4 regions of the Shewanella sp. SM71 genome follow, and region 4 is predicted to be linked to each of the others. Evidence: predicted binding sites of a transcription regulator. Region 4 holds the regulator's gene; each other region holds the start of a gene.
What was found. Region 4 encodes sigma-54, which starts transcription at its own class of promoters, with help from an activator protein. Its sites were predicted from a motif close to GTTGGCACGNNNNTNGNNT; they were not measured.
Positions count from the first base shown of each region.

Region 1: the regulator sigma-54 is predicted to act here: its motif matches at 1,797-1,815, upstream of L5L97_RS04850 (flagellar assembly protein FlgT).
Region 2: the regulator sigma-54 is predicted to act here: its motif matches at 1,258-1,276, upstream of L5L97_RS01925 (DUF3192 domain-containing protein).
Region 3: the regulator sigma-54 is predicted to act here: its motif matches at 2,251-2,269, upstream of fliD (flagellar filament capping protein FliD).

Region 1 covers NZ_JAKKRW010000003.1:249,315-253,522, forward strand. Annotated here, with positions in the region: gene L5L97_RS04840 (DUF2947 domain-containing protein) at 1-167, opposite strand, end outside; tRNA gene L5L97_RS04845 (tRNA-Arg) at 419-494, opposite strand; gene L5L97_RS04850 (flagellar assembly protein FlgT) at 550-1,716, opposite strand; gene L5L97_RS04855 (FlgO family outer membrane protein) at 1,997-2,629, shown strand; gene L5L97_RS04860 (LPP20 family lipoprotein) at 2,626-3,075, shown strand; gene L5L97_RS04865 (flagella synthesis protein FlgN) at 3,203-3,628, opposite strand; gene flgM (flagellar biosynthesis anti-sigma factor FlgM) at 3,631-3,954, opposite strand; gene flgA (flagellar basal body P-ring formation chaperone FlgA) at 4,030-4,208, opposite strand, start outside.
Region 2 covers NZ_JAKKRW010000001.1:449,051-453,258, forward strand. Annotated here, with positions in the region: gene L5L97_RS01915 (Zn-ribbon-containing protein) at 13-786, opposite strand; gene L5L97_RS01920 (hypothetical protein) at 786-1,169, opposite strand; gene L5L97_RS01925 (DUF3192 domain-containing protein) at 1,334-1,741, shown strand; gene L5L97_RS01930 (DUF2789 domain-containing protein) at 1,753-1,986, opposite strand; gene L5L97_RS01935 (GNAT family N-acetyltransferase) at 2,137-2,775, shown strand; gene L5L97_RS01940 (DUF962 domain-containing protein) at 2,768-3,073, shown strand.
Region 3 covers NZ_JAKKRW010000019.1:49,491-53,698, reverse strand. Annotated here, with positions in the region: gene L5L97_RS17465 (flagellar hook-length control protein FliK) at 1-205, opposite strand, end outside; gene L5L97_RS17460 (hypothetical protein) at 195-521, opposite strand; gene fliS (flagellar export chaperone FliS) at 490-870, opposite strand; gene fliD (flagellar filament capping protein FliD) at 884-2,230, opposite strand; gene L5L97_RS17445 (flagellin) at 2,532-3,353, opposite strand; gene L5L97_RS17440 (flagellin) at 3,579-4,208, opposite strand, start outside.
Region 4 covers NZ_JAKKRW010000008.1:123,738-127,945, reverse strand. Annotated here, with positions in the region: gene rapZ (RNase adapter RapZ) at 1-490, opposite strand, end outside; gene ptsN (PTS IIA-like nitrogen regulatory protein PtsN) at 487-930, opposite strand; gene hpf (ribosome hibernation promoting factor) at 933-1,220, opposite strand; gene L5L97_RS10090 (RNA polymerase factor sigma-54) at 1,249-2,727, opposite strand; gene lptB (LPS export ABC transporter ATP-binding protein) at 2,835-3,566, opposite strand; gene lptA (lipopolysaccharide transport periplasmic protein LptA) at 3,563-4,117, opposite strand; gene lptC (LPS export ABC transporter periplasmic protein LptC) at 4,104-4,208, opposite strand, start outside.

The DNA of each region.
Region 1 (4,208 bases), on a different contig from region 4:
TCCGCACGACTACTCTTGTTGCTGATCCATTGATTCCAGATTTCCATCGCACTTTTATCTGTTAACGGCAGGATATGCGCCTTGTCCTCGTCGGTGACAGGCAAGTCTTTGTGGTTGAAAATCCACTTACGGCGGTATTGATCTAGCGGTATATAAGTGTTGGCCAAGCATGCTCTCCTTGGTTGAGCCTGATAACGTGTCGGGCTCAGCAAATCTCAATGCCGCAGATTATACTGATTTAGTCAAGATTAGGGAAATGGCGCAATGTGGCTATATCCTAGTATTGGATTTTATAGTAACGATTAAGAGAGCTGTTTTTTTTAAGGGATATAGACTGAGGAAGTTTTAAATTGTGTTTCTGAAAATTATTCTTATCAGAAAAATCTTCAAGTGAAGTTGAAATCACACAAGCACTATCTGGTCTCTCCACAGGGACTCGAACCCCGATCGGCCGCTTAGGAGGCGGCTGCTCTATCCTGTTGAGCTATGAAGAGACGACAGTGATTATACTGGTTTTATCTTTGATTAAAAGGCTTATGATTTAGTTGCTTAAATCTTAAGCGCTATGTCGTTTATCTGTACATTGTAGGCGGCATTTTGGTCTACAAGTACTGCGGTGGAGCTTTCTTCGCTTACTTGCTCAATTTTTACCGTTGCACGACTTTTGGTCGCGACGGCGCGCATTTCATTGAGTCTATCGGGTAAGTTTTGTTGTAATACTACTTGGAATTTATCACCGACACGAATGCCATGTTTACGGCCTAGATTTAATATAATCCTGTCTGCTTGTCGGCTAACGACTTGGCCAAGTAATGGCCTGCAATTAAGTGTGCTGTCTAAATCTCGGGTAGCCTGCAATATTAATTGAGTAATACTTTTTCCATAGGAGGAACGCCAGAATCTATTACTGTTGGGAGCAATGATAGCCTGTTCTTCAAATTCCCATGGGGCCGATGTGCTGTAGCTTTTGCTCCAGACCTCTTCGCCACTGATTCCATGATAGAGGCTGAGTTTGAATTGAAATTGCCTTAGCGGAGCTTCATCCCAAAATCCTAAGAAGGTGGGTTGTACAGGCTCTATCGATATATCAATGATCTGCGGTTGAAGAATATATTGGCTGTCGGTAATTTCACTGAGCCAGCTTGGGAGTCGATAACCGCGAATATCCACTAGGTCTTGTTCAATATCGAGTCGCTCGTTAGCATGGATGTGACTAAAGCCAGTTGAAGAGTAATCTTCTATAGTGTTCCCTAACGCCTCTGAAATGACCTCTTCAAAGCCTGAAAGTTGTCCATATCTAAGCTGAGAACGATCTTTTATTTGTGTTTGAGGTATTAAAATAGCGGCCTTTAATTGGCCATTAGGACACTGTTGTGTTGGATCATCATTTAGATCGAGGCGTAGGGATACATATATTTTATTTCCCTGAATTTGTTCACTTACGAGTTGGATGTTTATGGCTTGGGCGTTGCGATTTATCGCAAAGTTATTTTGTGTGAGGTTACCATTAGAGGTTTGTTGCTCACTGGATATTTGAATACCTGTGCTCAATGTCGCATAGCTAACAGCTTGATTAATTGCTTCTTCCCTTGCTTGAGCTGTATTACCATTGATAATAGTTGCTTCTCCGCTGGCTTCTATCCATTCGGCTCTGGTGGGCAAAGAAAGTAGTAAAAGGCTCAAAATGATGAGCGAAGCTGAACCTGGTATGTGCATCAATTCAATCCTTATCGCTAAGCTAATGGCGATATTACCAATCGAGCCAGTTTTCTGACTCTTAATCTAATATGGCAATAAAGCAAATTTCGTGCCTGAGTATGAGAACTTTTGATAAAGTTTCCATTGTTACAGTCGATATACTGCGTAATAGAAGAATATTGTCGGACTGAGGTTAATATTGGTCCGAAGATTGCTGGTTTTTGTTACTCATTAAAAATTTGAAGCTTAGAAAGTGAGTCACTTGACTGCCAATGCACCCATAGATGAGGTAAATCCAATGCTAAAGCGTGTGATTATTCCCTTAACATTGATAATGTTAGGTGGATGTGTAGCTAAACCGGTTACGCCGCCCAAACCGAGTTTAGTGGATGGCAATGGGTTGCCGCCAACGGCAGTGATTAACCATTTAGCACAGCGAATAGTGACTGAGCTCGTTAAGCAAAATGATGCCTTGCGTTCTGATCAACCTATCGTAGTTGCAACACCAGTATTAGTGGACGATTTGAATGGCACTAATGCGTTAGCGCAACAGTTACAGCAAGGATTAATGACATCGCTCCATAGCTTTCAGTTTAATGTGGTGGATTTAAACTTAGCTGATGGCTTGAGAGTCACATCTGACGGGGATTTTATTTTGACGCGAGATTGGCAAAAATTGTCGAAAGATCTTCCTGTTGAGCATCTTGTCGTTTCGACTATGAGCGTAGTAACCAATGGTATGGCGATCAATACTCGGATTGTGAACATTAGTAACAATCGCGTGGTATCGGCATCTCAAACTTTTGTGACTCAAAAAGAGTTGGCAAACTACATGCAGCCTTCGGAGCAAATTGTGTCACAAAATGGCATCTTATATCGTCAGGCGAGTCCGGGTATGAATGAAGTACGTGTTTTAGGAGATGGAAAATGAAACGCTACCTTTTAGTTATTGTGGCGCTAATGCTAACTGGCTGCGCTGCTAAAGATAGATATGTGCAATGGGAAGATGTGCCGCCGCCGAGTTTTCCTAAGTTAACGGCTATAGGATATGCGCCGTTAGCGACTCAACCGGCTAAAGAGCAATCACAAAGAGTGTTGATGGCTATGCAGGCATCAAAAATTGTGGCTTATCGTGAATTAGCGGAACAAGTTTATGGGCAGAAAATAACGGCAAACAGCAGTGTCAGTGATTGGATGTTGACGGACGATAATGTCAAAGCGTCAGTTTCTGGCGTGATCCGCGGCGCACGAGTCGTTAAGAGTTATCCAGCAGGCGAGCATTATGTCACTGAGTTAGAACTTGATTTTTCACAGGTTTGGGCGCTTTATCAACAACAGAACCGTCCACAACGAGTGAAGGAAGTGACGTATTTCTAGCGTTTTTGAGAGTATGTTCAACAGCATGTATTGAGCCGCGTATTTACGCGGCTTTTCTTTTTGTAGAAGACATTAATATCTAATCAGAGCTTAGAAAAGGGAATGCTAAGTGGGAGTGATGCGCTTGTTAGGCCTTTAAATCATTGCCTAAACTTGAGATAGTCGAGGTCTTGCCTTTATCGTTATAGGTGAGGCTGGAGGCGTTTCTGCTGGCTTGTAAAGCTTGAGCAAAGCGATTTAAACTCGCTAAATTCATCTCAATTAAACTGGCATTTTGTTCGTTTAATTCTTTGCATTCAGTCAATGCGTCTTTGATCTCGGCCATTTTATGTACGAGTTCGACTTGCTGAGTGAGTAGCGATTTATCACTGTGTTTTGCCAGAATATCATCATTAGTCTTTAGTTCTTTCAGACATTGCGATTTTTCGTTAGCAAGGGAAAGCAGTAAATCGGCGTTTTGGTCAACCAAAGCGCCTTTTTCCTTGAGTATGATTTGCTTAAGAACAGCCAAATGGGCGTGTTGTAGATCTACCAGTTTAGCTATTTCAGTCATAGTTACTCTTTATTTAAGTCATTAAGTTCGGCTTCAAAACTTGCAATATTGGCAGCCAACTTTTCAGGGTCAATTTTATAGCGACCTTCGGCAATAGCTTGTTTGATTTCGGCTACTTTCTTTTGATCAACTTCAGGAAGGCTAGCCATTTTAGTCTGAGCTCCTTGAAGTTGTTGTGCCTGGGCCGTAATGACCACTGAGTCGCTTCTTTGTGGTGTTGTCGATTTTGTAGCAACTTGAGCAGATTGATCGCTGCTCGTTTTCGTTGCGCCTGAACGAACTTGCGCAGTCGTTGCAGTGTTGAGTTTGCTAATATCAATTGCCATTTTAGGCTCCAGCGTCGTGTGTACGGGATTTCTTAACTGGGGTATCGGCAGCTTACAAAAAAGCTTTAGATTATTTTACATTCTTACTTCAACTTCGCCAATGCCTGTGACTATAGCATCTAGTTCTTTGTTTGAACTGCTATTTTTGACTCTGATCCGATCACCTTTATTGCCATCTTGTAGGGCTTCGCCCACTGTTTTGAGCTCGAATGAGCCAGAACGAACGTAGATAGATACCGAATCATTTTTACAAA
Region 2 (4,208 bases), on a different contig from region 4:
GATAAACAGATGTTATTGATGATCCCAAGACAGATTCGACACTATGCGGCAAGGCTCGCAGCGAAAATGGAACATATCCAATAAAGGTTCATCGAGTTTCCAATCATGACTGCCACAACGTGGGCAAGGTCGCGTTTTTTCTGTGGCTAAATCTTGGCCGCCAACGCGATATAAGTAGTAATAGGTCGGGATCTGAGTGAGATATTCGATACGACCGCGCAAATCCCAACCTCTGCGAAATAAATCACTGTCAGGACTCGATAATTCCTCTAGCGCGGCAAATTCTGCCTTAGTGGCCGCCGCCATTTGCAGCTCGTCGCAGGCTTGCCATTCGCTCTGCCAACGGATAATACGTTTATGATCGCCATTAAAGGTTGCGGGTATACGGTACAGGGGAATGGGCAATAAATTGTCGCCGCTGCGTAGGGGCGAGCACATGTGCACAAAACTGGTGTATAGCAGTTGCCAGCTGGGTGTTTCGGTATTACTTACTTCAGAATTGATATCCTGACCAATAAACTTTTCCCGCGGCGCGAGTAGTTTAGCGTCGGTTAATTCTACTAAGGCTTTTTTGACCCAAGGGCTGTGATATTTGTGCGCTAAACTGCTTTTCTCTGGCATCAATAAACGCACTCTAAACTCACCGTCATTAAAGGCGACCGCAAATTCTCGCCCTAAGATTTGACCATTAGCTCGATAGGCTTCAAGGAGCTGATTAATTGCCTTCTCGGCGGCAGATATCGTGGTGTCGGCGAAGCATTCGAAGCGCAGTTCAGTGACAAACATTAAGCTGTTTTTCCTTGGATTTCTAATAAGTTGATGCGTTGTTTAAGTTCAAGCAGTTCGTTTTTTAATTGCATTATTTCTGTTTTTTGCTGCTCAGCATGACGTTCAAAATACGCCTGTTGCATCTGCAGGCGCTCGGCGAGCACTGCAAGGGTTAAGGTATCGTTAGTTGCGGGAGTGTCAGTTGTAGGGCTGATAGTTTGCAACTCAGCTAAACGCTCGCGATCCGCCTTAGGCATAGATTTAAATTGCTGTAAGCCTTGGATCAATATAGGTAAAGGTAGGCTACTACCTAAACGGGTTTTAATTAAGGCAAGGCTCGGTACTTTACCGCAGGCTTCGAGCGAACGTGCGGCCGCTAATACTTGGTCAAGGGGACTCATAATTAGCAAAATTCCTTAATTTGTTGAATTGTTTAAACCAATTTTAAAATAATAATTAAATTTTTCATTTAAAAACAGTGTGTTGTCTTGTGGCATTTATTTTGCTTATTGTCCAGCCGAAATACCATTTTTTAAGCTTCAATAATAATTACACAGGATGTCACATGATGAACCATAAATTGAATAACAAACTTATCGCCATCACTTTTTTAGGGCTCGCAAGCTTAGGTCTTAGCGGCTGCGTGGTCAATGTCGGTGATGGAGAATCGGGCTGGGATAGCAGCGAATCTTGGGAGAAAGTGCAGGATAAAAATCGCACTAACTTAACCAAGCTGAGCTTAGGTATGCCTAAAGACCAAGTGATGATCTTAATGGGCACCGCTGATTTTAGTGAAGCCTATATTCAACAAAGTGCTCAACAAGGTGAAGCCAATAAAGAAGTCTTAGTGTTGTTTTATCGTACCCAGCGTAATAATGGCGATGGAAAAACCACTAAGGATGAATGCACGCCTATCGTGCTGAGCAACAATGCCTTAGTGGGTTGGGGTGAAACGGCTTACGGTAAAATCTGAACCAACGAGTCTTATCGTTTACGTAGCTGAGTGTCTAATTGCTCAATGGGCTCAGTCCAGAGGGCATCGGCTTCTAAACCTTCAATGATAAAGCTCTTTTGGGCTGGGGTCCAAAAGGGCGCTTGGCTTAAATGGATGTGATGGTCGATATCATGGGTTGCAATAAACTGCGCTATGGCCTCGTCGCTACTGTCTAAACCGAGTTGCTCAAACAAGTGGCTTAAGTCTACTGGAGTTGTATCCATCATTATTTCCTTTTCAGTATAGTGCCTTCGTTTAGAGTAAGCGCCTGATTGAAAAATGCAATCTATGATTAAAATTTGCACTTTTTAGTTTCCTTGGTAGATTAACAGTTACGCATAAAAAAGTGTGAGCTAAGTCAAGGAATGCTAACGATGGACAATGAAATTCTGGAGGACTGCCGCGCAGTCTATTTGACCGCGGAAGACTTACGCATTGCCGCTTCTATTCTCTATAACGCTTACCATGATGATCCTTTTTTTGTCGATTCACTCTTTACCTCAGACAAAGCCGCTTATGAGCAAAAATTGCGCGCCGCAATCAGGGAAGAACTAAATACGTTATGGCAACAAAAACAAGCCCTCATTGGTTTATTCGACCATGAAAGACTCTTTGGGTTAGCCTGTGTAGTTACTCAAGAAGTGCCTTTAGGGGAAGGGCGTTATTGGCATTGGCGCTTAAAGATGTTGTTAGGTACAGGTTGGCAATCGACTCAAGCGCTAATGAACAAAGAGTCCAGTATTATTGAACTTTTACCCAGTAAGCACTGCGGTATTTTGCAGTTTATTGCTCTTGCACCAAATGAACAGCACAAAGGACTTGGACATAAGTTAGTACAAGCTGTGGTGAGTTGGTGTGATGAGCAGCCTGATTTGGATGGCATTGGTGTGTTTATCGCTCAGGAGAACCACTTGCAACTGTTTACTCAGCATGACTTTGTATCCATAGGCGAGCTGAGTATTGGCAGTATTCATGGCCAACTTTTATTCTATTCGGTTCAACAAGATGACTAACTCTTATAAACGTTTCGCCGATTTTTATCCTTTCTATTTATCCCAACACCAGCACCCGATTTGTCGGCAATTACACTTTGTTGGCAGTTGTTTAGTTCTGCTGCTGATTGGCATTGCCTTGGTTTCACAAGCCTGGTGGCTATGTTGGTTCATTCCTATTGTTGGTTATGGTTTTGCGTGGGTGGGACACTTCGTATTTGAGAAGAATCGACCCGCGACATTTCAGTATCCTTTTTACAGTTTGATGGCAGATTGGGTGATGTTTGCGCAGATGATCTGCCGCTTTTTTAAACGTTAAAAAAATTGCCAGAGTGAGATGCCCATGCCCGTGTGAGAGATCGCTTACAAACGTTGTAGGACATAATGTTTTCTTTTTGATTGTTTTTTGTTCTGCGATATTTAATTTTAAATAGAATCATTGGGTTGTATTTATTTTCCTTTGGTTGGTCCGTAATTAATTTTGTAGTCCGTTCTTTGAGCCGAACAAAAAAGTTAGGGTTAACGTAGAATTCACTCATGGCCAAAGCAAATGGATAGCAAGGAAAGCGAAACAGGCCAAAGGGACGCAAGAAGCAACGAATTAAGATTTCAAGGTTGAAATCGCTGACGGTAGGAAAACTGTCATTCGCCTCGGATAGGCTAAGGAAAAGCAGGATTGCTTTTCAAGGATGATTAGGGACAGTGAGTTGTATCGTCAGGATGATGAATTTCAGGAAGAATACAGGACACGCTTAAGGATTAAGCATGAACTCGAAACAGGATGTGTCGAGATAAGGATAAAGTATAAGGGTGAACAGCTTGTACTAATCTATGGAAAATAAATTTTGCAGGATGCAATAGGAATACGTCATAGGAAGTGACAGGCTCTGTAAAAAGGATTTACAGGTCAAGGGACTGAGTGTTATCTCACGTAAGTTTGATACACAGGGACGAAAAGGGATTACAGGGACGACGCAGGACGCAAGCAGACGCATGGATGGTGCAGGGAGCACAAATCGAGCAGGACGGCTTACAAAGGATAAATGGGGCGCACTTTAGTTGCGCCCTTTTCTTTGGTTCATTTTCAGCATTAATCTGGCTTTGCCAAGCTATAACGCTATTCACGCTATAACGCTATTCGCACAGACTTTATCTTAACGCTGCTTAAAGACTTCTCGCCGTAAAGCATGTTTACCAGTCTTACTTCTCTTATTGCCCAATGATTTACTCTGTGTTGACGTGTTTTGGTCATGCGCCGAATGCTTGTCGAATTTTGAGTGATAGCTGTTTATGCATAAGTCCTTCAGGGGAGAACATCTAGCGCTTTGCTTACTTTTGATTCGAATTGCCATCCTCCGTGTAAGAGATCTCTCACAAGTATGTAAGTAATTTGTAAGTTCAAAGGGTGGTTATGTCTTGTGGCTGGTTATTATTTTTATTTATATCAGTAATTT
Region 3 (4,208 bases), on a different contig from region 4:
AAGTATCAGCATCTCTTTCTAAAGCATGTTCGGCATTCTGAGTCCACTGAGTCCCCTCTAACGGGAGAGGCGCTGCAGACAATCCGACTGGCAACCCCAACAAGGTAAATGACTCTGATTTATCTTGATCAACTGCACTTGCCACTTTAGTCGTCAAGCTGGTATTTGTGCCAACAGGACGAGTTGAAAGAAGATCAGAGATCATCCAAAGCTCCACTTACTTGTGTTAATTGATAGGCGGCTAAACCTGGTTGTTGCGCCTTAAAGCGACCCATTTCAGCGGCTAATTCATCACGAGCCAAGATCAACTCTTGTAGCACTTGGGAATGAACCCGCTTTAATTCTGCACGTGCCAATTTCTGCTCAATATCATGAGCCTCACCAGCCTGTTGCAGTGCTTTGATCAAAGCGATGTTCACTTTTCGGACGCTTTCCCAATCCTGAGCATCTGCATATTGGCGTAAAGCATTCGCAAAACGCGCCCACTGCTTAATTGAGATTTGTCCATCCTTCTCTGACATTAGTAATCACCTGAGTCACTGGAACTAGCGCTTCAGCACTGTTTTCGACACTGGCGCTGACAAGCTGACGGCTACAAAAGTCATAGAGACGATGTAAACTCACGGCAACCTCACCACCATTTTCAAGGTCAAGCATAGAGTCCAAGCCATGCACGATATTAAGGCACTTATGGATACTCATTCCTTTCGCCTCAAACCTTTGGTATTCCATATGGCCAGCGGTCCGCTCTAGTTCTTCCAATAAACCATCAAGTAGCATACGCACCATGTCATGGGTTGTTGCTGCCGCTACTTGTGCATCTAAAGCGGTTTGCTTGTAGGCATTAAATGGATCGTACTCATTTAACATTTTTTACTGCTTCCTATGAAAACAACTGACTTGCGGAATTAAACTGATTAATGGTGGATTCCATTGCCGTAAACTGGGTTAAATAAATCTGATACTTTTGATTCATTTGATAATCATGGCGCGCCATACTGTCATTCACACTTTTAATCTGCTTATTTAGCGCTTCCTGCTTTTGATCGATATAGCCATTGAACTGTGTAAAAGGTTTTAGGGTCTTTTCTATGCTTTTGATATAACTGTCAGGACCAGTAAACATGGCTTGTACTTTTTCTGGATCACTTTTAAAGCTATCGGTCAGCTTAGCATCATCAATTTTTAGTTTTCCGTCTCGTCCAATCTCAATCCCGATATCAGACAAACGCATGCCATTAGCAGCCGTTGCAAATACAGAATCACGTAATTTAGACTGGAGAAGGCGAATAGAGGTATCCCCCTTCAACACTCCAATTTGCGCTTCACTCACTGCAGTGGTTTTGTCTTCCTTATCTTTATCGGAAGAGCCAGAGTCAGAGGTCTTAACGCCCATAGAACGAGTTAATTGATTAATTTGCGTCATTAAAGAATTAAATGAATCGACAAAATCCTTAACCGCTTTCTTATTCGCTTCAAAATCGTCTGTGACTTTAATCATGCTGCTTTCACCAACCGCATGCACCTTGACTAATTCGAGGCTTACACCATCAACAACATTTTCTAGATAGTTACTACTGCTGGTAATACTGATACCGTTTAATGTAAGTTCCGCATCTTGTGCTGCACGACGTTCTGTCATGCCCCAATCGGCACCGTTAAACTCAACCTTCACTTGATTCGCGACACCCGATTCCTTTGAAGACAGCATAAATTCGATTTGGTTACCTGTGCGCACTAATGACGCTTGTACACCAGGATTACCCACTTGTTTATTGATCACATCGCGTAACTGAGACACAGAAATAGCCGCACCGCCATTAACCGTTGCCAAATCAATTTCCATGCGCTTAGTCGGATCACTACCAACTTGAATACTGATAATGCCCGACGTTGGCAACAATTCACTTTCAGAGGAATAGGCTTTAGTCAGTTGATGCGCTTGCGCAAGTTTATGCACGCTCAAATCATAGTTGCCCTTAGGCGCATCAGATTTAACTGTCGCGGTCGCATTCTCGCCCGTAACCGTAGCAATTTTGCCTTTAGCTGCATCGCCACCCATTTCACTCAGCTTAGTGGCCATTTTCTTCATATTATTTTCGAGCAACGTATAAGCATCTAACTGTGTTTTGCTGGCAGTTAGCTTACCTTTGTAAAGCGTATCTTTACCTGCGCGGTCTGCGCCAATCAGTTGCTGAGCAAATTGTGCTGCATTCATACCTGAAATCATGACTACCTCCACTCGTTCTAGAGCAAAACGCATGCCAAAAACAAGTTACTGTTTTTAAAGAGATTTAAATAATTAACTGGCCCAAACACAGCTAAATACTTCCGCATGGACACTTAAACAGGAAAACCATCTTCCACTTTGTGTTATCGAAAATTACCCACTAAAACATGAACCTTATAGGTTTCAATCTCGGGTTTAGCGACTACCGCCCAATACATAAACCGTGGCTAAAATAAAAATGCCAGTCAGCGCAACTAACTGGCATTTTAGCTGTGACCAAAACATCACCAGTCCAATAACATTAACGCAATAGACCCATGACTAAACCTGTATTTTGGTTAGCTGAAGACAGTACCGTTGTACCCGCCTGAACTAATAATTGGTTGCGCGTCATATTGGCTGACTCAACCGCGAAATCGGCATCCATAATACGGCCGGCAGCGGCTTTAGTATTTTCAGTTACGCTGGCAAGGTTAGCCGCAGTATGGCCAAGACGGTTAATGTTGGCACCTAAGGTTGAACGTTCTGCACCTACTTTGGCTAAGAAAGAATCAACTGCTGTAATTGCGGTATTGGCGTTTGCAGATGTAGTTAAATCGCCTGTGATTGTTGTATCAATAGCGCCGAGTTCAACCTTCAATGTCTCATCTTTACCAGCGCCAATCTGGAAGGTAACACCATCAGTTTTAACAAGTACGCCTGTAGTATCTTTGAATAAATTATTACCTGCATAAGTTGTATTTTCGAGGATACGGGTAATTTCTTCGTTCAACTGTTTAAACTCAGCATCCAATGCAGTTAAATCATCAGTAGAGTTAACGCCGTTAGCCGCTTGGGTTGCCAATTCTTTCTGGCGATTAGCAATGGTCGTCAACTCTTCTAACGCACCATCAGCAGTTTGCAGCATAGAGGTCGCATCGGAAATATTGCGTGAAGCCGTTTCCATACCTTTCACGTTAGCGCTCATGCGATTAGCGATTTGCAAACCCGCAGCATCATCAGATGCGCTATTGATACGCAAACCCGTCGACAAACGCTCCATGGCGTTAGTTAGTAAGTTATTGCTTTTGTTAACAGCACCTTGTGCAACGATTGAAGCGTAATTAGTGTGAACACCTAACATATCAGTTCTCCTGAAAAATAACGGTTATCTTGGCAATGCCTGAATCTCAGCATCGCTCCATAACTAACTAAGGCGACAGCAACAGCGCAAAACTAAAACTTATTTAAAAATAGATGGGATCACCTCTATAAAAACAGACTTAAATGGCATCCACAAAACGCCATAAAAAATGCCAGTAAGCTAAGCTCACTGGCATTAAAACTAAACTGACTGGCTTAACTGTAATTAGCGCAGTAGACCCATGACTAAACCCGTATTTTGGTTAGCTGAAGACAGTACCGTTGTACCCGCCTGAACTAATAATTGGTTGCGGGTCATATTAGCTGATTCAACCGCGAAATCGGCATCCATAATACGACCAGCTGCGGCCTTAGTGTTTTCAGTCACACTGGCAAGGTTAGCCGCTGTATGGCCAAGACGGTTAATGTTGGCACCTAAGGTAGAACGCTCAGTACCGACTGCTGCTAAAAAAGTATCCACAAGATCAATGGCATCATTCGCAGCAGTATTTAAATCACCAGCAGCCAATGCGGCGGCATCTATGACGGTTGTTTTAACGAGCAATTTTTCACCCGTACCCGTACCTGCACCAATTTGAAAAGTAACACCAGTCTCTAATGTGCTGAATAGGTTATTACCGGCGTAAGTTGTATTATCGAGAATACGGGTAATTTCGGTGTTTAATTGCTTAAACTCATCATCCAGCGCTTTTAAATCAGCTGTTGAGTTAACACCGTTAGAGGCTTGAGTCGCTAATTCTTTCTGGCGGTTAGCAATGGTCGTTAATTCTTCTAGCGCACCATCAGCGGTTTGTAGCATAGAGGTCGCATCAGAAATATTGCGTGAAGCTGTTTC
Region 4 (4,208 bases):
AGTTGATCACGAGTTCTTTATCGACACTACCAAGGAGAATTTGTCTGACTTGGTCGCTTAAATCATAGATATTCAAATTCGACGTATCTATGTAGTGATCGACCAGTTTTGACATAGGCTCAAGCAGTTTCCCCTCCAGCTTTATCGCTTCTTGCAAAGAGACTCGGCTCTTCGACAAAGGATGCAAACGGCGGGTTTCGCTGTAACGCTTGAGCAGAATTTTATCGCTGGAGTTAAGGAAGAAGCTCGTTAACTCAGTATCTGGAGGTAGGCTAGCGAGTTGTTTTACTAAGACCTTATCCTGCTCAGGCATGTTACGCACGTCGACACTGATGGCGACGAGATCGTTACTGCCTTTGAGTTGCTCAAGCAAACTGCCAATCAATGGCAAGGGAAGGTTATCGACACAATAATAGCCGAGATCTTCGAGTACCCTAAGGGCGACAGATTTGCCTGAGCCTGAGCGGCCCGACACTATGACCAGTTTCATCCAGTGATTACCTGATAGAGTTCCGTTTCATCATGCGTCTTGCGTAATTGCTTTAATATTTGCTTGTCGCTCAGCTTTTCGGCCATGCAAGACAAGGTACTTAAGTGCTGCTGACATTGGTCTGCAGGCACCAGTAGTGCAAATAAAATATCAACAGGTTGCTTATCGATAGCATCAAATGCTATCGGCTCTTCACACTTAATTAGTATGGCAATGGGCTGATCTATATCGGCTAGTCGACCATGTGGAATGGCGATGCCGTTACCTATACCTGTGCTCCCCATCTTTTCGCGCGCCACTAGGCTTTCGAATATCTCTTGAGATGAGAGGGTCGGGTACTGGGCAGCGACTAAGTCGCTGATGAGTTCCAGTACCTTTTTCTTGCTGCCCGGAGTGGCGCAGGTAGTGCACTCCGGCCGCAGTATGGTACAAAGTTCCATTATTAGTGTTTTGTTAACTTCTCTTTGTGTTTAATAACCTGACGGTCAAGCTTGTCAATCAGGGCGTCTATAGCGGCATACATGTCAGCATGCTCTGAAGTTGCAAAAACTTCACCACCTATGAGGTTTATTCTCGCTTCAGCAATCTGTTGCATTTTCTCAACATTGAGCACAACGTGCACATTATTGATCTGTTCGAAATGGCGTTCAAGTTTTGAAAACTTTTCTTCTACATATGCACGTAACGATTCGGTAATTTCGATATGGTGCCCACTTAGGTTTATTTGCATAGAAACGTCCTCCGATATCCACTGTAGGTTATAAACTTTTACGCTGATTAGAAGGTGGAATAAGCATAGCCTCTCGGTACTTCGCAATGGTTCTGCGGGCTACGTTGATCCCTTGTTCTGCCAGAAGTTGTGCCATCTTACTATCGCTTAATGGTTTTTTCTGGTTTTCCGCTGCCACCAGTTTCTTTATAAAGGCTCTGATTGCTGTGGATGAGCACTCACCACCATCGTCAGTACCGACGTGGCTAGAGAAGAAGTATTTTAGTTCAAAAAGTCCCTTAGGGGTATGCATGTATTTTTGAGTTGTGACCCGTGAGATGGTGGACTCATGCATTTCTACCGCTTCGGCAATATCGTTAAGCACCATAGGCTTCATGGCTTCTTCACCGTACTCAAAGAAACCCTGCTGATATTGCACTATGCAATTAGCAACTTTAAGCAAAGTATCGTTACGACTTTCTAGGCTCTTAATAAACCATTTAGCCTCTTGCAGATGGCCGCGAATAAATTGGCTATCGGCTTGGTTTTTGGTACTGCGTGCCATAGAAGCATAATGTTGATTTACATTGATTTTTGGCATGCAGTCAGGATTAAGCTCAACGACCCAGCGGCCATTTTTCTTCGACACAGACACATCTGGGATAACGTATTCGTCATTATTGGGCGTGATCAACAAACCTGGGCGAGGATTGAGGGTTTGGATGAGTGCTATACCATCCCTTAATTCATCCTCTTTTAATTTAGTCTTACGCATCAACAACCTAAAGTCTCGTGCGGCGATCAGATCTAAATGATCTTTGATCAGCATGCGGGCGTTTTCTAGGTTGGGCGTGTCAGCGGCGAAATGCGACAGTTGGATCAGCAGGCATTCACTTAAATCACGGGCGGCAACGCCTATGGGATCAAAATGCTGAATACGCTTGAGTACGGCTTCGACTTCGTCAAGCTCAACTTCAGGATTGCCCATGGCTTCGAGAATTTCTTCAGTGCTTTGGGTGAGATAGCCCTGATCGTCGATGGCATCAATAATGGCGGTGGCAATGGCTAAATCGGTTTCAGAAAACGGCGTGAGGTTTTTTTGCCATTCTAAGTGTTCGTACAAACCTTCACTGGTCTCGCCTTGGAAGGGCATATCGTCTTCACGACTGCCGCCGGGGCCTGAGTTTGGGGAGGCGGTAAACACTTCATCCCATGTGGTGTCCATGGGGAGCTCATCGGGCATGGATTCTTTGGTTAGCGACTCTGCCGTGTCTATGGTGGAGCTGTCTTTTTCTGGTGGCAGAGTGCTAGATTCACTGAAGTCCGTATCGGATAGCGTTTGGTTTACAGGGGTTTTAGTGGCGTCGAATTGATCCTCTTCCAGCTCGAGAAGGGGATTAGAATCTAATGCTTGCTGGATCTCTTGCTGCAGTTCTAATGACGACAGTTGCAACAGACGTATGGCCTGTTGTAATTGTGGCGTCATGGTTAACTGTTGACCCAGTTTGAGCTGGAGTGACGCTTTCATGTTACCGCTGATCCCTACGTTATTATTGTTGGATGAGGTCGCTTATTATTATCTTGAGTGAAGCCCAATGGCGGTATAAATTGCCTCCATTGGCTTCGCTCGATTAACTATAGCCTGAATTGTTCACCTAAGTACACAGCCCTAACTTGCTGATTGTCTAAGATCTCTGCTGGAGTTCCTTCGGCAATCAGGTTTCCGTGACTCACAATATAAGCATGTTCACATACATCTAATGTCTCGCGGACATTATGGTCTGTGATCAGTACGCCAAGGCCGCGACTTTTGAGTTGTTCGATAATCTTCTTGATGTCGATAACCGAAATAGGATCGACGCCGGCAAACGGTTCATCGAGCAAAATGAACTTAGGATTAGCGGCTAAAGCCCGCGCAATTTCGACGCGACGACGTTCGCCACCCGACAATGACATGCCTTGGCTGTCACGGATGTGGGTGATATGAAACTCTTCGAGCAGATGTTCTAGTTCTTCTTCTCGTTCTTCGTTTTTAAGTTCTTTACGAGTTTGCAGTACGGCCATGATGTTGTCATGAACAGTTAGCTTACGAAAGATACTGGCTTCTTGCGGTAAGTAACCTATGCCTTTGCGGGCACGCAGATGCATAGGATCTGCGGTTAAATCATCATCGTCGATAAAGATATGTCCCTTATCGCTCTTCACTAGCCCGACAACCATGTAAAAGGTCGTGGTTTTACCCGCGCCGTTTGGACCGAGTAGGCCAACGACTTGACCGGTTTTTACCGTCAGACTGACGTCTTTAACCACTTGGCGACTCTTGTAACTTTTAGCCAGATTTTGTGCTCTTAAGGTGATTTGGGTCATTTAGAGTCCTGCTTTTTTACAGGTTTATCCGCCGGAGCGTCTGATTTAGCATCATCTTGATAGTTTTCAGGCTGAATAATAGTGATCACGCGATCGTCACCACTGCCAGTACTCTCGGCCATCAATTTCTGTTGAATCATGTTATAGCGGATTAAATTGCCTGTAACTTGGCTACCTGCTTGATCTAATGACGCCATACCTTTCAGTGTTAAGGTGCGGCTTGCCATATCGTAACGAATTTCTTTCGCGCTGGCAGATGCAGGGCGGCCATCGTCTAATATTTGGCTATATGTAGCAGGGTTGCCTGTGGCGACCAAAGTTTTGCTATTTTCACCTTCAGCGGAAAATGCACGCAGTTCATTTGCTTGGATTTTTATTGAGCCTTGGGTAACTTCAACCGGACCAAAGAAAATGATCTGGTTGTTTTTGATATCCGCAGTTTGGCTCACTGCTTTAATTTTGACTTCTTGCTTTAAGTCGCCGACTTTCGCGAAAGCACTCATGCTCATAATTAGCATTAGGCTGGCAAGTAATACGTTATTTTGCTTCATATGTTCCTACTACCTGACTGGTCAATTGCACTTCTTGCGCGTTGAGGTCGGCATAAAGGCCTTGGCCTTGAATATTAAAATCTTTCCCTGT